Regions from separate parts of the Pseudomonas sp. No.117 genome, predicted to be linked through region 3. Evidence: predicted binding sites of a transcription regulator. Region 3 holds the regulator's gene; each other region holds the start of a gene.
What was found. Region 3 encodes FliA, which starts transcription of late flagellar genes. Its sites were predicted from a motif close to CTAAAGTTTNNNNNNNNNNNGCCGNTAA; they were not measured.

Region 1 (7,718 bases), 210 kb from region 3:
GCCTTTTCCCCGGCCCAGGTCGAGCGCGTCTTCCAGACCGCCACCCAGCTCGGCCTGCCGGTCAAGTTGCACGCCGAACAGCTGTCGGTGCAGCACGGTGCGGCGCTCGCGGCCCGCTATGGCGCATTGTCGGCCGACCACCTCGAGTACCTGGTCGAGGAAGACGTGGTGGCCATGGCCGCCGCCGGTACCGTGGCGGTCCTGCTACCCGGCGCCTTCCTCACCCTGCGCGAGACGCAATTGCCTCCGGTGGCCGCCCTGCGTACCCAGGGCGTGCCCATCGCCCTGGCCAGCGACGCCAATCCAGGCACCTCGCCGGTGCTGTCGTTGCGGCTGATGCTCAACCTGGGCTGCACCCTGTTCGGCCTCACCCCGGAAGAAGCCCTGGCCGGCGTCACTTTCAACGCTGCCCGGGCGCTCGGCCTCGCGGATAGCTACGGCAGTCTGGAAGCGGGCAAGTACGCCGACTTCATCGCCTGGGACATCACCCGTCCCGCCGAGCTGGCCTACTGGCTCGGCGGCCAGCTCGACACCCGCATCATCCGCCACGGCAAGGAGCTCACCCGTGTCTGACACCTTCAAGTTCACTCGCGGCCAGGTGCCGCTGCTGATCAGCATGCCGCATCCCGGCACCCGCCTCACCGCCGCGGTCGAGCAGGGCCTGGTGCCCGCCGGCCAGGCCCTCGCCGACACCGACTGGCACATCCCCCGGCTCTATGCCATGGCCGAGGAATTAGGCGCCAGCCGCCTGGAGGCGCTCTATTCACGCTACGTCATCGATCTGAACCGACCCGACGATGACGTGCCCCTCTACAGCAGCGCCACCACCGGGCTGTTTCCCGAGGTGCTCTTCGACGGCAGCCCGCTGTTCCGCGACGGCCAGGCGCCGGACGCCCTGGCCCGCCAACAGGCACTGGAGGAAATCTGGCGACCCTATCACCAGACCCTGGTGGCGGAGCTGCAGCGCCTGCGCGAGACCTTCGGCTATGCGCTGCTGTGGGATGCCCATTCCATCTGCTCGCGCATCCCGCGGTTGTTCGACGGCCAGTTGCCGGATCTCAACTTCGGCACCTTCGACGGGGCCAGCTGCGCTACGGAACTGACCAGCCGGCTGCAGGCGGTCGCCAGTGGCCAGCAACGCCTGACCCACGTCTTCAACGGTCGCTTCAAGGGCGGCTTCATCACCCGCCACTATGGCGCCCCCGACCAGCATATCCATGCCGTGCAACTGGAGCTGACACAGTGCACCTACATGGACGAGGCGCCGCCCTTCGGCTATCGAGAAGATCGCGCCATCCCTACCCAGGACGTCCTGCGCCAGTTGCTGGAAGCGGCGCTCAGCTGGGGACGCGAGCGCTACGGCCGCTGAGCCCAAGGTCCCCGACTCGGTCGGGGACCACCTCTCCCGTCAAGCGAGCAGGGTGCGCAGTACCTGGGCGAAATCCTTGGCACTGGCGGCCTCGTCCGGGTGTCGCCCCTCCTGCACGACCCAACGCCCCCCGACCATCACGTCCCTTACCTGGCGATCACCGCCAGCGAACAGCCAACGGTTGAGCACGGCCTCCGCCGGTGCGCTGGACAGGTAGGGATCGGCGCCATCCAGGACCACCCAGTCGGCACGCCGACCGGGCTCCAGCGCGCCAATCTGCTGGCCCAGGGCGGCGGTGCCACCCTGCAGGGCCTGCTCGAACAGCTGGTGGCCGACATTGGGCTGGCGCGCGCCGACCAGGCGGTTGCGCTGCTGGTCGCGCAGGCGCTGGCCATACTCCAGCCAACGCAGCTCCTCGACCGGGCTGACACTCACATGGCTGTCCGAGCCGATGCCGAAGCGCCCACCGGCGGCGAGGAAATCCGTCGCCGGAAAAATCCCGTCGCCCAGGTTGGCCTCGGTGGTCGGGCAGAGGCCGGCGATGGCCCGACTCTGCGCCATCAGGGCGACCTCGTGGGGTAGCGCGTGGGTGGCATGGACCAGGCACCAGCGCTCGTTCACCGCCACCTGGTCGTACAGCCACTCGAGTGGCCGCCGCCCGCTCCAGGCCAGGCAGTCGTCCACTTCCTTCTGCTGCTCGGCGATATGGATGTGCACTGGCCAGCGGGCATCCGTCGCCGCCAATACCGTGGCGAGCTGCTCGCCGCTGACGGCGCGTAACGAGTGAAAGCACAGGCCCAGGCGCTGCCGGTCATCGAGCACCCCCGCCAGGCGGGGCAAAAGTTCCAGGTAGCTGTCGGTGGTATGCAGGAAGCGCCGCTGGCCCGCGGTCGGCGCCTGGGCACCGAAGCCGCTGTAGCTGTAGAGCACCGGCAGCAGGGTCAGGCCGATACCCGCACTGCGCGCCGCCTGGGCGATACGCCCGCCCAGCTCGGCAGGATCGGCGTAGGGGGTGCCCTGAGGATCGTGGTGCACGTAGTGGAATTCGGCCACGGCGGTGTAGCCGGCCTTGAGCATCTCGATATACAGCTGGCGTGCCACCACCTCCAATTGCTCCGGCTCGAGCCGGCCCACCAGGCGATACATCAGGTCGCGCCAGGTCCAGAAACTGTCCTGCGTGGCACCCGCCACCTCGGCCAAGCCGGCCATGGCCCGCTGGAAGGCGTGGGAGTGCAGATTGGGCATGCCTGGCAGCAGCGGGCCTTGCACACGTTCAGCGCCGTCCGACGAACTCTGGGGCTGGACGCTGAGCAGATAGCCCTGCGCGTCTACCTCCAGGCGCACGTCCATCGCCCACCCTTCGGGTAGCAGCGCCCTTTCCGCAAAAAAAGCCGGCATAATCGACCTCATCCTAGCTATGGCTAACATGTATATACATATACAGACATAAGCGAATTCGGTAAACTGCTGTCTGTCCTCCAAGGGGCCCCTCATGCCGTCATCCTCGACTCCCGCCCAAGCGCCCAAGGCCGCACCCGCGCCCTTCTACGAGCAGGTCAAGCAACTCATCCTGCGGCAGATCCATTCGGGCGCCTGGCCGCCGCACCAGAAGATTCCCTCCGAGGCCGAGCTGGTCGCCCAGCTGGGCTTCAGCCGCATGACGGTGCACCGCGCCTTGCGCGAGCTGACCAGCGACGGCCTGCTGGTGCGGATGCAGGGCGTTGGCACCTTCGTCGCCGAACCCAAGGGCCAGGCCGCCCTCTTCGAGGTGCACAACATCGCCGACGAGATCGCGTCCCGGGGCCACCGCCATCGACTCGAGGTGATCCGGATGGGCAGTGAAACGGCCAACGGCGAGCGTTCGATGGCACTAGGCGTCCGCGAAGGCCAACCGGTGTTCCACTCGCTGATCGTGCACTATGAAAACGACGTACCGGTGCAGATCGAGGATCGCTACGTCAATCCCGCGGTGGCACCCGAGTACCTCGACCAGGACTTCGGCAGCGAAACCCCCTACGTCTACCTCAATCGTCTCGCCCCCCTGACCGAAGGCGAGCATGTGGTCGAGGCGGTCCTTGCCTCCCACGAGGAGCAGCAACTGCTGCGCATTCCCGCCGAGGAGCCCTGCCTGTTGATCCGTCGACGTACCTGGTCGGGCCGCCGCACCGTCACCAGCGCCAGGCTGCTGTACCCGGGCAGTCGCTATCGACTGGAAGGGCATTTCGGCTCATGAGCGGATTCACGTGGCTTCCCGCAGCGGGGCACCGGCGCATGCCCTGGCGTAACGGTCTGGGTACCACCCTGGAGATCGCGCGCGATACGCCCGCCTCGGCGGCCGACTTCGGCTGGCGCCTGTCATTGGCAGACGTGACGCAATCCGGGGCCTTTTCCCCGTTCGCCGGCCTGACGCGGATCATCAGCGTGATCGCAGGTGCCGGCATGCGGCTGCAGATCGACGAAGTGACCACGCCAGCCCTGGGTCGCTGGCAGCCATACGTCTTCTCCGGCGAGGCCCGCGTCAGCTGCGAGCTGCTCGAGGGGCCCATTCGCGACCTCAACCTGATCTATCGCGCCGACCGCTATGACGCCGAACTGGAATGGATAGCGGTAGCCGGCGCCCTGCAGCTCGCCGATCCTCGGACGCTGACCCTGTTCTGCGGCGAGGGATCCGTGCAGGTCCTGCACGGCCAGGAGTCGGTGACCCTCGGTCCGCTGGACGCCCTGTACCTGCCACCGCAATCAACGCCACCTCAGTTGACTATACAAGGGACCGCGCAGCTCTGTGTGATCCGGCTGCTAGCCCTCGACTGATTCCCGGAGGCGGCACAGTCTTGCTTCACTCGGCGTCCGGTAGCGATGGAGCATCGAGATCGACGTCAGCGCCCTCGTTATGCCACTTGGGTAGTCGCTTAGCTACAGAACGCTAGCACTACGCGTCTACAGGCTGAAACGAGCCACCTGGCGTTCCAGTCCCCGCGCCAGATCGGCCAGGGATTCGCTGGTCTGCAGGATGTTCTGTACCTCGGCCCGGTTGCGCTCGGACATCTGCGCGGTTTGCTCGACGTTGCGTGCCACGTCCTGGCTGGCGGCATTCTGCTCGCGCAGGGCGAAGGAAATCTGATCCACCACCTGCACCACCTTGCTGGAGCCATCGCGAATCCCGACGATGGCGTCACCGGCCTGGGCCGCCTGGTCGACGCCCCGCTCCACCTCGTTGACCCCGACCTGCATGTTGCTCACGGTATGGCGGACCCCCTCCTGGATCTTCGCGATCATGCCGGAGATCTCCTGGGTCGACTTGCCGGTGCGCTGGGCCAGCAGCCGGACCTCGTCGGCCACCACGGCGAAGCCACGGCCCTGCTCGCCGGCCCGGGCCGCTTCGATGGCGGCGTTGAGCGCCAACAGGTTGGTCTGGTCGGCAATGCCCTGGATGACGCTGACGATCGAGGAGATATGGTCCGAGTGCTGGCCCAGCTCGCTGATCTGTTCGGCGGATTTCTGCACGGTCTGGGCAATGCTGTTCATGCTGTGCAAGGTCGCCTGGATGACCTCGCTGCCCTCACTGGACTGCTGCCCGGACTGGGTGGTCAGGCGGTGGGCTTCCTCGGCGCTCTCGGCCACGTGGCTGATGCTGACCGAGAGCTGCTCGATGGTGGCCGCCATGGACGACGCCGAGTTGGACTGCTCGGTCGCGGTGCCTGCCAGTTGCTGGGAGGCGCCGTTGATCTGGGAGACGGCCTGACCCAACTGGTGGGCGGCGCCGCCGATCTGCTGCACCATCTCGCGCAGGCTGCCTTGCATGCGATCCAGGGCCTTGGGCAGTTCATCGTTGCTGTCGGTGTCTATCCGGGTATTCAGCCGGCCCTCTGCCACCGCATTGGCCGCATCTATGGCCACCTGCAGGCGGTTCCGGGTCCCGCGTCCCAGCGACAGGGAAGTCACCAGCGCCAGCAAGGCCGCCACCAGGCCGCCACCGAAGAGAATCAGCAACAGCTGCCCGTTGGCGGCTTCCAGCGCCTGGGTTCGCGTGGCCAGGAGGGTGCTTTCGCTCTGCGCCATGCGCGCGATGAGGGTCCGCATGCCATCCATCTTCGCCTTGTCCCGGGCTTCGGCGATCCGCGTCACCAGGGCGATATCCGGTACCCCTTCCGCCTGGGCGCGGCGTTGGGCCAGCAGCGGCTGGAGGTCTTCCTGGTCCCAGGCGGTCTGCAGCCTGCGCAGTTCGGCGATACGCTGCTGCTGTTCCGGGTTGTCGGCGGTGAGGTCGGCGAGGCGCTGGACATGGACCCCGAAGTTCTGGGCGCCGCTCTTGAGCGGTTCGAGAAAGGCGTCGCGACCGGTGATCACGTAGCCGCGCATGCCCGTTTCCATATCGACCAGCTGTTGCAGGGTGGTGTCCAGCTCGCGCAGCACGTCATAGGTATGGACGTTCCAGCGAGTGGACTCCTGCATCCGGGTGAAACCGAGATAGCTGACCGCTATCAGGGCAGCGATGATGATGACCATCGCCGCAAAGCCGGCGTGGATCCGTTGCGAAATGCTCAAGCGTGCGAACATGCGGCCACCTCGGTATTGTTTCGATAATCATTGTTACAATATGTACGATGTCGGCTCACCATACGAAAACTTTAATCGGACATGGCAGAGTGCTGGCACGGCCTTGCCAAAGGGGTCACCAGGCGGAAGTCGGAGGGGTGACGGAGCGACCAGGCGCTGGCGCAAAAGGTAGCGAAGCCAGGTGTGATGGCCACCCGCGCTTGGCGCCGCGTTACCGCCTGCTGCCTGGCGGTAACGGACGCTGACGCCTGGTCAGCTTCCCCCTGGGCCTGGACGGATAGAAGAGGCGCTGGCCAGGTTGGGCGCCTGTCAGACTATTGGAGAAACGAGGGCGGCCGTCAGGCTCAGGCCGGTACGACCAGCCCCTTGCTGCGGTATCGGTCGATATCGATGCCGTAGGCACCGGACGGCTTTACGCTGCGGACGCGTATCGGCTGGCCGAGACCATCGAGGGGATCGAGCGCCAGGTCGATGACTCGCTCCGGTCGCGGCTGCTTCTCGGCGTCCAGCACCATCAGCACCCGCGGCTTCAGCTTGCTGTTCGCCTCGACGCCGATGATGATCCCCACCTCGCCGGTATTGAGTTCGACGATCTCGCCAGGGGGATAGACGCCGATCAGCTGGATGAAGGCCAGGACGACTGCCTCGTCGAATTGCGTGCCCTTGGCCTCGAACAGAATGCGCAACGCTTCCAGGCTCGAGCGTCCCTGGCTGTAGGCCCGGTCGCTGGTGATGGCGTCGTAGGCATCCACCACGGCGATGATCTTGGCCTTGAAGGGAATCCGCTGGGCCGGCAATTGGCGGGGGTAGCCCCGTCCATCCATGCGCTCGTGGTGGGAATGGGCCACATCCACTGCCGCAGGAGGCACCTCGCTGTTACCCATCAGCAATTGGTAACCGAAGGTGGTATGGGCCTGCATGACGAGGAATTCTTCCTCGGTCAACCGCCCCGGCTTGTTGAGGATTGCGTCCGGCACCTTCAGCTTGCCCACGTCATGCAGCATGCCGCAGACCCCGAGCTCTTCCAGCTCCAGCGGCAACATTCCCAGCTCCTTGCCCAAGGCGATGGCATAGAGGGAGACCCGCAGGCAATGTTCGGCCGTGTATTCGTCACGGTCCTTGATCCGCGCCAGCCAGAGACTCGCCGCCGGATGCTGCAGGACGCTCTCGACGCATTCGCCGACCGCGCGGCGTACCTCGCCGACATTGAGTTCCTTGCCGAACCTGACCGCATTCAGCATCCGTATCGACACGTCCCGCGCCTCGCGCCACACCGGCTCGGCGACCTGGACCGCGTCCCGGTAGTCGATGGCATGGATCTTGGTCTGGGCGCTGATCGGCGTGGCGGCGGATATCGCCTCCACCGTCCTGCTCTGGCGCCGGTCGACCCAGACGAACTCGCAGGTTTCCTGCAGCGTGCGAATCTCGTGGACGTTCTGGATGGGAAAGCCCTGGAACAGAAAGGGAGTACCTTCCCAGGGGCGATCCAGCTCGCAGACGTACATGCCCAGCTGCAACTGGGTGACATGTAGGCGGACGCTGTAGGGGGACAGAACCATTTTCCTTCCCGGCGAGCGCGGTGAGGGCTCTGTTCGAGATGCGAATTGCACTATCTATTGATAGCAAAAAGCCATGGCGCTTAGAAGCGCACCGGTCTTTCCCACCGATGAGCCGGCAAAATTCGGTAGCCAGAGGTCATCGTGACCGCCCTTTCGCTTATCGAGGGGCGCTATCCCTGACCTCATCCGTCGCGGTGAATCCGCTGTCCCGGCCCAAGGTTTGATATCTCCTA
Region 2 (7,718 bases), on a different contig from region 3:
TCTGCGCCGACGACGCCCACGGCTCGGCCATCATGCTGCGCGCCGAGCGCGAGGGCATCACGCCCGAACAGCTGATCGACAACGTCAAGCGCGAGCACAGCACCGACTTCGCCGACTTCGGCGTGGCCTTCGACAACTTCCATTCCACCCATGCGGAAGAGAATCGCGAGCTGTCGCGCGCCATCTACCTGAAGCTGCGGGAAAACGGCCACATCGCCACCCGTCCGGTCACCCAGTACTTCGACCCGGACAAGCAGATGTTCCTCGCCGATCGCTTCATCAAGGGCACCTGCCCCAAGTGCGGCAGCGCCGACCAGTACGGCGACAACTGCGAGAAGTGCGGCGCCACCTATGCGCCCACCGAGCTGAAGGATCCCAAGTCGGCCATCTCCGGGGCGACCCCGGTGCTGCGCGAATCCGAGCACTTCTTCTTCAAGCTTCCCGACTTCAGCGACATGCTCAAGGGCTGGACCCGTAGCGGTGCCCTGCAGGAATCGGTGGCCAACAAGATCGCCGAATGGCTGGACGCGGGCCTGCAGGAGTGGGACATCTCCCGCGATGCGCCCTACTTCGGCTTCGAGATCCCCGATGCACCCGGCAAGTACTTCTATGTCTGGCTGGACGCCCCCATCGGCTACATGGCCAGCTTCAAGAATCTCTGCGACCGCCGCGCCGACCTCGACTTCGACGCCTTCTGGAACAAGGACAGCACCGCCGAGCTGTACCACTTCATCGGCAAGGACATCGTCAACTTCCACGCGTTGTTCTGGCCGGCCATGCTCGAAGGCGCCGGCTACCGCAAGCCGACCGCGCTGAACGTCCACGGCTTCCTGACCGTCGACGGCCAGAAGATGTCCAAGTCCCGTGGCACCTTCATCAAGGCGCGCACCTACCTGGATCACCTGAATCCCGAGTACCTGCGCTACTACTTCGCCGCCAAGCTCTCGCGCCATGTCGAGGACATCGACCTGAACCTCGAGGACTTCGTGCAGAAGGTCAATTCCGACCTGGTGGGCAAGGTGGTCAACATCGCCAGCCGCTGCGCCGGCTTCATCCACAAAGGCAATGCCGGCCTGCTGGTGGACGCCCAGGCCGCTCCCGAGCTGGAAGCCGCCTTCCGCGCCGCCGCGCCGAGTATCGCCGAGGCCTACGAGACCCGTGACTTCGGCCGCGCCATGCGCGAGACCATGGCCCTGGCCGACCGCGCCAATGCCTGGATCGCCGAGAAGGCGCCGTGGAGCCTGGCCAAGCAGGACGGCAAGGCCGACGAGGTCCAGGCCATCTGCGCCCAGGGCATCGAGCTGTTCCGCCAGCTGGCGATCCTGCTCAAGCCGGTACTGCCCAACCTGGTCGCCGCCGCCGAGAGCTTCCTCAACGTTGCGCCCCTGACCTGGGCCGACCTCGATACCCGCCTGGCCAACCACCAGCTCAACGTCTTCCAGCCGCTGCTCACCCGCATCGAACCCGCCAAGGTGCAGACCTTGATCGACGCTTCCAAGGAAGACCTGGCCGCCCAGGCCGCCCCCCAGCTCGCCGGTAACGGCGAACTGACCAAGGCCCCGCTGGCCGAGACCATCGACTTCGATACCTTCGCCAAGGTCGATCTGCGCATCGCCCTGATCGAGAAGGCCGAATTCGTCGAGGGCGCCGACAAGCTGCTGCGCCTGACCCTGGACATCGGCGATGCCAAGCGCAACGTCTTCTCCGGCATCAAGAGCGCCTACCCGGAGCCGAGCCAGCTCGAAGGCCGCCTGACCCTGTACGTCGCCAACCTGGCGCCACGCAAGATGAAGTTCGGCGTCTCCGAAGGCATGGTGCTGGCCGCCGGTCCCGGCGGCAGCGAGATCCACCTGCTCAGCCCCGACAGCGGCGCCAAGCCCGGCCAGCGGGTGATGTGACAGCGACGGCGCCCCAGGGCGCCGTCCTTTCAAGTGCAAGCCATGAACGCCCAAACCAACCTCATCACCGCCATCGACGCCCTCTTGCCGCAGACCCAGTGCGGCAAGTGCGGCCATCCCGGTTGCCAGCCCTATGCGGCGGGCATTGCCGCGGGCGAGGCGCATAACAAGTGCCCGCCCGGTGGCACGACCACCATTCTCGAACTCTCGGCGCTGCTGCAGCGCCCCGCGCTGCCACTGGATTCGCCCTACCCGGTGACGCCCAGCCAGCGCGCGGTGATCCGCGAGGCCGACTGCATCGGCTGCACCAAGTGCATCCAGGTCTGCCCCACCGACGCCATCCTCGGCGCGGCCAAGCTGATGCACACGGTCATCGAAAGCGAATGCAGCGGCTGCGAGCTGTGCCTGGCGCCATGTCCGGTGGACTGCATCGACCTGGTGGCGACCCCCGAGCCGGTCGACCGCGCCGCGGAACGAGCGCGTGCCCGCTACTATCGTCGGCGCTTCGACGCCCGCCAGGCGCGCCTGCAACGGGAGCGCGAGCGCCTGGAGGCCGAGCGTCAGCGGCGGCAGGCACCCATGGCCAACGCCGCGATCCCGGCGCCACCCGCAGCGGCGGACGCTTCGCTCAAGCCGCTGAAGATCGCCGCCGCCATGGCCCGCGTCGCCCTGCAGAAGGCCGAGCGGCAACTGGCCCAGTACGGCACGGCCGCCCTGGAGGCCCAGGTGCAGCAATTGCGCGCAGCTGCGGAGCAGGCCCAGGCCGCGCTGGACCAGGCGCAGCTGACGCCGGCGGACAGCGCTACCGCCCCCGCCGCGCCGCCCCCGGTAGCGGATCCCGCCATCCTCAAGCAGGCGCGCATCGCCGCCACCCTGGCCCGCGCCCAGCTGACCAAGGCCGAGCGGGCCTTTGGCACCACACCCTCTCCCGAACAGCAGGCGCAGCTCGACGCCTTGCGTACTGCCGCCCAACAGGCCGCCCACCACCTCGCCGCCCTGGAATCGCGAACCGCCCCATGAACGCCGCCAAACGCCTGGAGATCTTTCGCCGCCTGCACGAGGACAATCCCGATCCCAAGACGGAATTGGCCTATGCCTCGCCGTTCGAACTGCTGATCGCGGTGATCCTCTCCGCCCAGGCCACCGACGTCAGCGTCAACAAGGCCACCGCCCGCCTCTACCCGGTGGCCAATACGCCCCGGGCCATCCTCGACCTGGGTGTAGAGGGGTTGTCGGAGTACATCAAGACCATAGGGCTCTACAACAGCAAGGCCAAGAACGTCATCGAGACCTGCCGGCTGCTGCTGGAGCGCCACGGTGGCGAGGTGCCCCAGACCCGCGAGGCACTCGAGGCCCTGCCCGGCGTCGGTCGCAAGACCGCCAACGTGGTGCTCAACACCGCCTTCCGCCAGCTCGCCATGGCCGTGGACACCCACATCTTCCGCGTCAGCAACAGGACCAACCTGGCGCCTGGCAAGAACGTGGTCGAGGTCGAACTGAAGCTGCTCAAGGTGGTGCCGAAGGATTTCCTGCTGGACGCCCATCACTGGCTCATCCTGCACGGCCGCTACGTCTGTCAGGCGCGCAAGCCACGCTGTGGCAGCTGCCGCATCGAAGATCTCTGTGAATACAAGGCGAAAACTTCGGACGATTGAAGAAGGGCGCATCAACGTCCTGCGACGATTGAAAAAATCTTTTTTACCGGCCCCTGCTTTGTCGCTATAAGGTGCGCGAAAAGGTCCCGCAGCCCTGTCGATGACTGGCGTGTGACCCTGTCCAGCCTTGCAGGAGTTACCAATGGCCGAAGACAAAAGCGATATCGATGTAGACGATGATTTCGAGACCGATGGCGAAGCGCCCGAGACCGTCGAACCCGTCGTCAGCAAGACTAACCTGACCAAGCGGCGGCTGATCGACAACATGCTCGAAGAGCGCCGCCTGAAGCGACAGATTTCCGAGTACGACTTCGATCTGTAAGCCATGAAAAACCCCAGCCGAGGCTGGGGTTCTGTCGTGCGGGGCGACCCTTACAGCAGGGTGCGGCCCTTGCCTGCGGCGATGCGCATGCGCAGGGCGTTGAGCTTGATGAAGCCCGCCGCGTCCGCCTGGTTGTAGGCGCCGCCGTCTTCTTCGAAGGTGGCGATGTTGGCGTCGAACAGCGACTCGTCGGACTTGCGGCCGACGACGATGACGTTGCCCTTGTACAGCTTCAGGCGCACCACGCCGTTCACGTTGGCCTGGGAGGCGTCGATCAGCTGCTGCAGCATCAGGCGCTCGGGGCTCCACCAGTAGCCGGTGTAGATCAGGCTGGCGTACTTGGGCATCAGCTCGTCCTTGAGGTGGGCTACCTCGCGGTCGAGGGTGATGGACTCGATGGCGCGGTGGGCCTTGAGCATGATGGTGCCACCGGGGGTCTCGTAGCACCCACGCGACTTCATGCCCACATAGCGATTCTCGACGATGTCCAGGCGACCGATGCCGTTCTCGCCGCCGATGCGGTTCAGTTCGGCCAGCACGGTGGCCGGGCTCAGCTCCTGGCCGTCGATGGCGACGATGTCACCGTTGCGGTAGGTCAGCTCGAGATAGGTCGGGGTATCCGGCGCGGCTTCCGGGGACTTGGTCCAGCGCCACATGTCTTCTTCGTGCTCGGTCCAGGTGTCTTCCAGCACGCCGCCCTCGTAGGAGATGTGCAGCAGGTTGGCGTCCATGGAGTACGGCGACTTCTTCTTGCCGTGGCGCTCGATCGGGATCTGATGCTTCTCGGCGTAGTCCATCAGCTTCTCGCGGGACAGCAGGTCCCACTCGCGCCAGGGCGCGATCACCTTGACGCCCGGCTTGAGGGCGTAGGCGCCCAGCTCGAAGCGCACCTGGTCGTTGCCCTTGCCGGTGGCGCCGTGGGAGATGGCGTCGGCGCCGGTCTCGTTGGCGATCTCGATCAGGCGCTTGGCGATCAGCGGACGGGCGATGGAGGTACCCAGCAGGTACTCGCCTTCGTAGACGGTGTTGGCACGGAACATCGGGTAAACGAAGTCGCGGACGAATTCTTCGCGCAGGTCGTCGATGTAGATTTCCTTGACGCCCATGGCCTTGGCCTTGGCACGCGCCGGTTCGACTTCCTCGCCCTGGCCGAGGTCAGCGGTGAAGGTCACCACTTCGCAGTTATAGGTATCCTGCAGCCACTTGAGGATCACCGAGGTGTCCAGGCCGCCGGAATACGCCAGGACTACCTTCTTCACATCCGCCATGCCGTTCGCTCCCGTGTGTTGCGTTGAGTCGGAAAGCGGCAATTCTACTGGTCGTATCGCTGCTTTTACAGGGGCGCGACGCACTCTGATGTCTGGGCGACATGTGGTCGGGGCGGATCAGCCCTTGGGTTTGGCAGGCGGTGCGGGGGTCGGCGCAGGCGGCGCGGGGGGATTGGCGGCGGTATTGGTGACCGGCGCCGTGGGCGCCTCGCCGCTCGGCGGGACCCGCGAGAACACCAAGGTCACCCGGCGGTTGAGCGCGCGATTGGCCTTGCTGGTGTTGGGCGCCACGGGGTACTGCTCGCCAAAGAAGCGCAATTCGATCTGCTCCGCGGCGAAGCCCTTGCTCTTGAGGTACTCCATCACGGCGATGGCGCGCAGTCGCGATTCCTGGCGGTTGTCCAGGCGAGTGCCCTGGTTATCGCTGTAGCCGGAGACGATGACGTGATTCACCGTCGGATCGGCGTTCAGGTACTCGTCGATCAGGTCCAGCTTGGCCTTGCCGACGTCATCCAGGGTGTCGCCACCACCCGGGAAATTGACCTGGGAATGGCGGATCTGCTCGAAGTTGACCGCCAGCAGCTTCTGGGTGCAGGCCTGGAATTGCTGGTAGGCCGGTTCGAAGCGCACTGGCAGCAGCCGCACCTCGACCCTGTCGTTCAGGGCACCCGGCCGGCTGATCTGCGGCATGCGCCCCTCCATCAGCCCCGCGAGCAGGCGCTGGGCCTGCTGCGCCGTGGTCGCCAGGGCCTGTTCGCCCTCCACCACCTGCACCGAACCGAGGTTGATGTCGCCGAGGCCCGGTCGCCAGGGCGCCGCCGCCGCGCGCAGGCTGGCGCTGCCGGCGGGCAGCCACTGACCGGTAGGGCGCAGCTCGAAGACCGTCGCCTCGCCGGCGCGGCGCAGGAAGCCGCCGCTGCCGAAGCGCGGGATGGGCTGCAGCAGCCGACAGGCGAAGATATCGCCCTCCACCTTCCATTCCACGCTCTCGAGCCGACTCTGGAAGGTCATCCCCCAGGCCGGCACGGCGAGCAGTAGACAAGACAGGAAGAGGTAACGCGGGCGCACGTCGGACTCCGGGAAAGAAAGGTACCTGGGGTTCATATCGGTCAAGGGCGCGGAAAACTTGAGCGCGGTCCTGCCGCACGGGTGCCGGCTAACCCCCTTTTCCGGTAGCATTTCCCTACTTTCCCGCAGCCTGGAATCCCGCATGACCGACCGGATCACCCTCGCCCGTCCCGACGACTGGCACATTCACCTGCGCGACGGCGCCGCCCTGCCGCAGACCGTCGCCGACGCCGCCCGCGAATTCGGTCGCGCCATCGTCATGCCGAACCTGGTCCCGCCGGTGCGCAATACCGAGCAGGCCGCCGCCTACCGCGAGCGCATCCTCGCCGCCCGTCCCGCCGGCAGCCGCTTCGAGCCGCTGATGGTGCTCTATCTCACCGACCGCACCAGTCCGGAAGACGTCCGCACCGCCAAGGCCAGCGGCTTCGTGCATGCCGCCAAGCTCTACCCGGCCGGCGCCACCACCAACTCCGACTCCGGCGTCACCTCGCTGGACAACCTCTTTCCGACCCTGGAGGCCATGGCCGAGGTCGGCCTGCCGCTGCTGATCCACGGCGAGGTCACCCATGCCGAGGTAGACGTCTTCGACCGCGAGAAGAAATTCATCGACGAGCACCTGGTGCGCATCGTCCAGCGCTTCCCGACGTTGAAGGTGGTCTTCGAGCACATCACCACCGGCGACGCCGCTGCCTTCGTCCGCGAAGCCCCGGCCAACGTCGGTGCCACCATCACCGTCCATCACCTGCTGTACAACCGCAACCACATGCTGGTGGGCGGGATCCGGCCGCATTTCTACTGCTTGCCGATCCTCAAGCGCAACACCCACCAGAGCGCCCTGCTCGACGCCGCCACCAGCGGCAACCCCAAGTTCTTCCTCGGTACCGACTCGGCGCCCCATGCCCGCCATGCCAAGGAAGCCGCCTGTGGCTGCGCCGGCTGCTACACCGCCTATGGCGCCCTGGAGCTCTATGCCGAGGCCTTCGAAAGCCGCGACGCCCTGGACCGCCTGGAGGGCTTCGCCAGTCACTTCGGCCCGGACTTCTACGGCCTGCCGCGCAACACCGAGACCGTCACCCTGGTGCGCGAGGACTGGCAGGCGCCGGCCACCCTGCCCTTCGGCGACCACGAGGTGATACCGCTGCGTGCCGGTGAAACCCTGCGCTGGCGGCTGGAGGTGGGCGCATGAGCATGGACGAGACCTTCAACGACGAACTGGATGCCAGCCAGCCCATGTCCGACTCGCGCATCCCCATGGCGCGGCGCTTCCGCGGCTACCTGCCGGTGGTGGTGGACGTCGAGACCGGGGGCTTCAATGCCGCCACCGACGCCCTGCTGGAAATCGCCGCCACCACGGTCGCCATGGACGATGAAGGGGTGCTCTATCCGGATCACACCTACTTCTTCCGCGTCGAACCCTTCGCCGGCGCCAACATCGAGCCCGCGGCGCTGGAATTCACCGGGATCAAGCTCGACCACCCACTGCGCATGGCGGTGGGCGAGGAGCATG
Region 3 (7,718 bases):
GCTGCAGGAGCAGGTTCCGGTCCGCGACATCCGCACCATCGCCGAAGCCATCGCCAACGTCGGTCCGCGGAGTCAAGATCCCGCCGCCATCGCCGGTGCCGTGCGGGTCGCGCTGTCCCGCGCAATCGTCCAGAACATCGTTGGAATGGAGCCTGAGCTGCCTGTTATCACCCTTGAGCCAAGGTTGGAACAGATGTTGCTAAGTAGTATGCAGAAGGCCGGTCAAGGCGCCGAGGACGGCATGTTCCTCGAGCCTGGCATGGCTGAAAAACTGCAGCGTTCCCTCGTCGAGGCGGCGCAGCGTCAGGAAATGATGGGTAAGCCAGTGGTGCTGCTGGTGGCCGGTGCGATCCGCGGGATGATGTCCCGCTTCGCGCGGATGGCGGCACCGAACATGAGTGTGCTGGCCTACCAGGAAATTCCGGACAACAAGCAGGTCACCATCGTCGCTACCGTTGGCCAGAATGGCTGAGGTCTAGATCATGCAAGTCAAACGTTTCTTCGCCGCCGATATGCGTCAAGCCATGAAGCTGGTACGCGACGAGCTGGGCCCCGATGCCGCCATCCTCAGCAACCGCCGGGTCGCCGGCGGGGTCGAGTTGACCGCGGCGCTGGACTACCAGGCTCCGGCACCGGCCGCGCCCAACGCGGAGCTGCAGGCGGAGTTGCGCAAGACCCATGCGAAGATCGCCCAGGCCCATGCCGACCTCAGCATCCGCGCGCCGGGTGTCCCCTCGGCCGCGCCCAAGGACAAGCAGCTGCTCGGCGCCATCAGCGCCGCCGACAGCCGTCGCGAGCCGCTGCTCGACGCCCCCCGCGCCGCCCAGCCGGCCGCCGCCACTCCGGCCGCCAGCGCCGCGCCGGAAGACCGTCGCGCCCTGGAAGCCATGCGCAGCGAACTCAGTGGCCTGCGCGAACTGCTGGAAGTCCAGCTCGGCTCCATGGCCTGGACCCAGGTGCAGTCCACCCGTCCGCAGCAGGCCGGCCTCTGGCGTCGTCTGCAGCGCATGGGCCTGCCGGCCGACCTGGCCCGCCACCTGCTCGACAGCGTCGCCAAGATCCAGGATCCGCGCCACGCCTGGCGTATGCTGCTGGCCAACTTCGCCCAGCTGGCGAAGACCACCGACGCCAAGATCCTGGAGGAGGGCGGCATCGTCGCCTTCGTCGGTCCCGCCGGCATGGGCAAGACCACCACCCTGGCCAAGCTCGCCGCCAGCTACGTATTGAAGTACGGTCCCCAGAGCCTGGCGCTGGTCAGCATGGACAGTTTCCGCATCGGTGCCCAGGAGCAGATCAAGACCCTCGGTCGCATCCTCGACGTGCCGGTGACCCTGGTCGACCCGGGCCAATCCCTGGCCCAGGCCCTGGCGCCCCTGGCACGCAAGCGCCTGGTGCTGATCGATACCGCCGGCATGCCCGCCAACGATCCGGCGCTCAAGGCCCAGCTCGAAGCCCTGGCCAACCGCCAGCTGAAGATTCGCAACTACCTGGTACTAGGTGTCACCAGCCAGAGCCAGGTGCTCAAGGCGGCCTACCACAGCTATCGTCGCTGCGGCCTGAGCGGCTGCGTGCTGACCAAGCTGGACGAGGCCGCCAGCCTCGGCGAAGCCCTCGGCCTGGCCATCAGCCAGCGCCTGCCGGTGGCCTACATCGCCGACGGCCCGCGCATCCCGGACGACCTGCATCCGGCCCGTAGCCACCAGCTGGTGAGCCGCGCGGTGAGCCTGCAGGCGCCGGAAGAGCCGAGCGAAGAAACCATGGCCGGGATGTTCGCCGGCCTGTACCAAAGCAATGCCCGCCGCGCCGGTTAGCGCAGACGAACGGTAGTGGTGCATTGCATGCCTGGGCACGCCAAATGCACTTGGTCTAAAGTGTGACGGATTTCAATCAAAGGTATCAGGCAATGGGTAGCATGCATCCCGTCCAAGTCATAGCGGTCACGGGCGGTAAAGGCGGTGTCGGGAAGACCAACGTGTCGGTCAACCTGGCCTTGGCCCTGGCCGATATCGGGCGGCGCGTCATGCTGCTCGACGCCGACCTGGGCCTGGCCAACATCGACGTTCTCCTCGGCCTGTCGCCCAAGCGCACCCTGGCCGACGTCATCTCCGGCGAATGCGATCTGCGCGACGTGCTGCTGCAGGGGCCGGGCGGCATCCGCATCGTCCCGGCGGCCTCGGGGACCCAGGCGATGGTCAATCTGACGCCGGCCCAGCACGCCGGCCTGATCCAGGCCTTCAGCGACATCAGCGAGAACCTCGACGTGCTCATCGTCGACACCGCGGCCGGTATCGGCGATCAGGTGGTCAGCTTCGTTCGCGCCGCCCAGGAAGTCCTGGTGGTGGTCTGCGACGAACCCACCTCCATCACCGACGCCTACGCCCTGATCAAGCTGCTCAACCGCGACCATGGCGTCACCCGTTTCCGGGTCCTGGCGAACATGGCGCTGACCCCCCAGGAAGGCCGCAATCTCTTTGCTAAGCTGACCAAGGTGACCGACAGATTCCTGGATGTCGCCCTGCAGTACGTGGGTGCCATTCCGTTCGATGAAGCGGTGCGCAAAGCCGTGCAGAAACAGCGCCCCGTGTTCGAAGCCTTTCCGCGTGCCAAGGCCTCGCTGGCCTTCCGTGCGGTGGCTCAGAAAGTCGATGGCTGGCCACTGCCGGCCAATCCGCGCGGCCATCTCGAGTTTTTCGTCGAGCGCCTTGTGCAACCAGCCATCGGTACCCACGCATGACAGCATCCAGCGGGCTTCGCATGTACAGCAAAACCTCGGAACGTACCCAGCAGGAGCAGCTCATCAACCGCTATGCGCCGTTGGTGAAACGCATCGCCTACCACCTCCTGGCGCGGCTGCCAGCCAGCGTGCAGGTCGAAGACCTGATGCAGGCCGGCATGATCGGCCTGCTGGAGGCCTCGCGCAAATACGACGCGGGCAAGGGCGCCAGCTTCGAGACCTACGCCGGCATCCGCATCCGCGGCGCCATGCTCGACGAGGTCCGCAAGGGCGATTGGGCACCGCGCTCGGTGCACCGCAACACGCGCATGGTCACCGACGCCATTCGGGCAGTGGAAGCGCGCACCGGTCGCGACGCTAAAGATTCCGAGGTCGCGGCCGAACTTAAATTGAGTCTGGATGAGTACTACGGCATCCTTGGCGACACCATGGGGAGTCGCCTGTTCAGTTTCGACGACCTCATGGAGGGTGGTGAGCATGGGCTCGAGGAGAGCGGTTCGCATGAACTCGAACCCGGTCGCGGTCTGGAAGACGAGCGCTTCCGCAAGGCCCTGGCCGACGCCATCGCCAATCTCCCGGAGCGTGAACGCCTGGTGCTCTCGCTGTATTACGACGAGGAACTCAACCTCAAGGAAATCGGCGAGGTACTGGGAGTGAGCGAATCACGCGTCTGCCAGCTCCACAGTCAATGCGCGGCACGCCTGCGGGCGCGGCTGGCGGAATGGCGTTCGCGTTAACCGGCTGGTACTCAGGCTACTACGATTGCTTAGGCGCGCCTCACGGCGTGTGTGCGGATTAGGACGGAGGTCGACTTGGACAAGAACATGAAAATCCTCATCGTGGACGATTTTTCCACGATGAGACGCATCATCAAGAATTTGCTGCGCGATCTGGGCTTCACCAATACCGCCGAGGCGGACGACGGCAACACCGCGCTGCCGATGCTGCAGAGCGGCAACTTCGACTTTCTCGTCACCGACTGGAACATGCCGGGCATGACCGGTATCGACCTGCTGCGCCAGGTCCGTGCCGACGCGCGGCTGAAGACCCTGCCGGTGCTGATGGTGACCGCCGAAGCCAAGCGCGAGCAGATCATCGAAGCCGCTCAGGCCGGCGTGAATGGCTACGTGGTCAAGCCTTTCACCGCCCAGGTGCTGAAAGAAAAGATCGACAAGATCTTCGAGCGGGTGAACGGCTGAAGAAAGCCGCGGGGACGTTATGGATCAGCTTGGCACCAACAGCTTCAGCGACTTCGAGTCGAATTTAAAACAGCACGCCCAAGAGCTGGTGAAATGCCTGGAGAGCGGCGACTTCGCCCAGGCCGTGCAGGTCATCAATGAACTCAACCAGCTTCGCGACCGGGGTCTCTACCAGGAAGTCGGCAAGCTGACCCGCGAGTTGCACAACGCCATCGTCAACTTCGAGATCGATCCGCGCGGCATGGCCGGCGAAGAGGTCTCCCAGATCAGCGATGCCACCGATCGTCTTTCCTACGTGGTGAAGATGACCGAGAACGCCGCCAACCGGACCATGGATCTGGTGGAGGAGAGCGCGCCGCTGGTGGGCAACTTCGGCGACGAGGCCCGCGCCGTGCACGCCGACTGGAAGAAGTTCATGCGCCGGGAAATGGGCGCGGACGAATTCCGTGAGCTGGCCAAGCGCGTCGACGCCTTCCTCAGCCACAGCGAGAGCAGCGCCGGACAGCTGTCGGCCAAGCTCAACGACATCCTGTTGGCACAGGACTACCAGGACCTCACCGGTCAGGTCATCAAGCGGGTGGTCAACCTCGTCGGGCAGATCGAGAAAGACCTCGTCAAGCTGGTGATGATGGCCAGCCAGGTCGACCGCTATACCGGCTTCAGTCACGATCACACCGCGCTGATCGAACAGAATCGAAAAGAAAAGACGATGAAGGGTGAAGGTCCGCAGATTCATGCCGATAAGCGTGAAGACGTTGTGGCTGCTCAGGTCGACGTCGACGATCTTCTATCCAGTCTGGGCTTCTGACCCAGACCCTTTTGGGGAGTGCAGGAATGAGCTTCGACGCCGATGAAGAAATCCTCCAGGATTTCCTGGTAGAGGCCGGCGAGATTCTCGAACAGTTGTCGGAACAATTGGTCGAGCTGGAAAGCCGCCCGGATGACATGGATCTGCTGAACGCCATTTTCCGGGGCTTCCATACCGTCAAGGGCGGTGCCGGGTTCCTGCAGCTCCATACCCTGGTCGAGTGCTGCCACATCGCGGAAAACGTGTTCGACATCCTGCGCAAGGGCGAACGCCGCGTGGATGCCGAATTGATGGACGTGGTGCTGCAGGCCCTCGACTCCGTCAACGAAATGTTCAGCCAGGTGCGGGAGCGTCAGGAACCGACTCCGGCGACGCCCGAATTGCTGGCGGCCCTGGCCCGGCTGGCCGAACCGGCCGGCAGCGAACCGGCTCCGGCTCCGGCCCCATTCGCCTCCGCGCCTGCTGCGCCGGTGGTGGCCGCGCCGCCGCCGGCCCCGGTCGCCGCCGAAGCGGCCACCCCGGAGCTGAGCGACGCCGATTTTCAGAATCTGCTCGATGCCCTGGGCTCCGAGCCGAGCGCCGCAGCTGAAACCGCCGCCAGCGCCGGTGGTGACGACATCACCGATGACGAGTTCGAAGCCCTGCTCGATCAGTTGCACGGCAAGGGCAAGTTCAACGACGCTCCGGCTGCCACGCCGAGCGCCCCCGCGGTAGCGGCTGCTCCGGCAGCCGGCGCGGCGAGCGGCGATGACATCACCGACGACGAATTCGAAGCCCTGCTCGATGAGCTGCACGGCAAGGGCAAGTTCGCGGCCAGCGAGACCGCGGCACCTGTGGCAGCCGCGCCAGCTGCCGCAGCGCCGCCAGCCGCCGGTGGTGACGAGATCACCGACGACGAATTCGAATCCCTGCTCGACGAATTGCATGGCAAGGGCAAGTTCAGTGGTCCCGCCACCTCTTCCGAAGCGGTCGCTGCACCTGTCGCTTCGGCACCGGTAGCTGCCGCGCAGCCGGCACCGGCACCCGCGCCGAAAGCGGCTCCGGTGGCCGAGACCGCCGCGCCCAAGCCGGCGGCGGCACCTCCTGCCGAGCGTCCCACCAGCGAAGCGGAGACCACCGTCCGGGTCGATACCGCGCGGCTGGACGAGATCATGAACATGGTCGGCGAGCTGGTGCTGGTGCGTAACCGCCTGGTGCGCCTCGGCCTGAACAGCGGCGACGAGGCCATGGCCAAGGCCGTGTCCAACCTCGACGTGGTCACCGCCGATCTGCAGACCTCGGTCATGAAGACGCGGATGCAGCCGATCAAGAAGGTCTTCGGGCGCTTCCCGCGCCTGGTCCGCGACCTGGCACGCAGCCTGAAGAAAGAGATCAACCTGGAACTGGTCGGGGAAGAAACCGACCTGGACAAGAACCTGGTCGAGGCCCTGGCCGATCCGCTGGTGCACCTGGTGCGCAACGCGGTCGACCACGGTATCGAGGGTCCGGCCGAACGCGAAGGCAACGGCAAGTCCCGCGCCGGGCGCGTGGTGCTCTCCGCCGAACAGGAAGGCGACCACATCCTGCTGTCGATCTCCGACGACGGCAAGGGCATGGACGCCGATCTGCTGCGCAACAAGGCGGTGGAGAAGGGCCTGCTGGACCGCGATGCGGCCGAGCGCCTGACCGAGACCGAGTGCTTCAACCTGATCTTCGCCCCGGGTTTCTCCACCAAGTCCGAGATCTCCGACATCTCCGGTCGTGGCGTGGGCATGGATGTGGTCAAGACCAAGATCAGCCAGCTCAATGGTACCCTGAACGTCTTCTCGACCAAGGGCCAGGGCTCCAAGATCGTCATCAAGGTACCCCTGACCCTGGCGATCATGCCGACGCTGATGGTGATGCTGGGCAACCAGGCCTTCGCCTTCCCGCTGGTCAACGTCAACGAGATCTTCCACCTCGACCTGTCCCGCACCAACGTGGTGGACGGCCAGGAAGTGGTGGTGGTGCGCGACAAGGCGCTGCCGCTGTTCTACCTCAAGCGCTGGCTGGTGCCCAATGCGGCACACGTCGAGCAGGGCGAGGGCCACGTGGTGATTCTCTCGGTGGGCACCCAGCGCATCGGCTTCGTGGTCGATCAACTGGTGGGCCAGGAAGAGGTGGTCATCAAGCCGCTCGGCAAGATGCTGCAGGGCACCCCCGGCATGTCCGGCGCCACCATCACCGGCGATGGCCGCATCGCGCTCATCCTCGATGTGCCCAGCATGCTCAAGCGCTACGCCCGTCGCGGGCTCTGAGCCGGCCGAGTACGAGCGGCGTCGGGCCCGTGCCCGGCGCCATCGGGTGGCCTGCGCCGCCCCAGGTTAGGAGTTTCAACGTATGCCGGTAAAAGTACTGGTGGTGGACGATTCCGGCTTCTTCCGGCGTCGGCTCAAGGAAATCCTGGCGGCCGATCCCAACATCTCGGTGGTGGGCACGGCCAGCAACGGGCGCGAAGGGGTCGACCAGGCCCTGGCGCTGCGGCCCGATGTCATCACCATGGACTACGAGATGCCGATGATGGACGGCATCACCGCCGTTCGCCACATCATGCAGCAGTGTCCGACCCCGGTGCTGATGTTCTCCTCGCTCACCCATGAAGGCGCCCGGGTCACCCTGGATGCCCTGGATGCCGGCGCGGTCGACTACCTGCCGAAGAATTTCGAGGACATCTCGCGCAATCCGGCCAGCGTGCAGAAGCTGCTGTGCGAGAAGATCCATCACATCGCCCGTTCCAACCGGCGTTTCGCCGTGGCGCCCAGCGTCACCGCTGCGCCGCCCGCCGGGGCGCCCGCCGCGTCGGCCAGTGCCCGCCCGGCCGCGCGTCCGGCGCCGAGCGCGAGTGCCCATGCCCAGGCGTCGCACGCCCCTGCCGCGCCCACCTCGCCGCCGCCCAAGCGCAAGCACTACCGCCTGGTGGCCATCGGCACCTCCACCGGTGGGCCGGTGGCCCTGCAGC

Region 1: the regulator FliA is predicted to act here: its motif matches at 5,974-6,001, upstream of ACYJP6_RS17410 (methyl-accepting chemotaxis protein).
Region 2: the regulator FliA is predicted to act here: its motif matches at 6,246-6,273, upstream of ACYJP6_RS14460 (flagellar protein MotY).

Annotation. Positions count from the first base shown of each region.
Region 1 covers NZ_BAAJNP010000007.1:51,888-59,605, forward strand. The annotation lists gene hutI (imidazolonepropionase) at 1-573, shown strand, start outside; gene hutG (N-formylglutamate deformylase) at 566-1,369, shown strand; gene ACYJP6_RS17395 (formimidoylglutamate deiminase) at 1,409-2,767, opposite strand; gene hutC (histidine utilization repressor) at 2,862-3,602, shown strand; gene ACYJP6_RS17405 (HutD/Ves family protein) at 3,641-4,180, shown strand; gene ACYJP6_RS17410 (methyl-accepting chemotaxis protein) at 4,307-5,926, opposite strand; gene ACYJP6_RS17415 (HD-GYP domain-containing protein) at 6,271-7,485, opposite strand.
Region 2 covers NZ_BAAJNP010000005.1:353,731-361,448, forward strand. The annotation lists gene metG (methionine--tRNA ligase) at 1-1,898, shown strand, start outside; gene ACYJP6_RS14440 (RnfABCDGE type electron transport complex subunit B) at 1,941-2,918, shown strand; gene nth (endonuclease III) at 2,915-3,553, shown strand; gene ACYJP6_RS14450 (PA3496 family putative envelope integrity protein) at 3,696-3,875, shown strand; gene ACYJP6_RS14455 (argininosuccinate synthase) at 3,926-5,143, opposite strand; gene ACYJP6_RS14460 (flagellar protein MotY) at 5,261-6,211, opposite strand; gene pyrC (dihydroorotase) at 6,354-7,397, shown strand; gene rnt (ribonuclease T) at 7,400-7,718, shown strand, end outside.
Region 3 covers NZ_BAAJNP010000007.1:258,603-266,320, reverse strand. The annotation lists gene flhA (flagellar biosynthesis protein FlhA) at 1-472, shown strand, start outside; gene flhF (flagellar biosynthesis protein FlhF) at 483-1,811, shown strand; gene fleN (flagellar synthesis regulator FleN) at 1,904-2,734, shown strand; gene fliA (RNA polymerase sigma factor FliA) at 2,731-3,471, shown strand; gene ACYJP6_RS18460 (chemotaxis response regulator CheY) at 3,559-3,933, shown strand; gene ACYJP6_RS18455 (protein phosphatase CheZ) at 3,953-4,741, shown strand; gene ACYJP6_RS18450 (chemotaxis protein CheA) at 4,768-7,017, shown strand; gene ACYJP6_RS18445 (protein-glutamate methylesterase/protein-glutamine glutaminase) at 7,100-7,718, shown strand, end outside.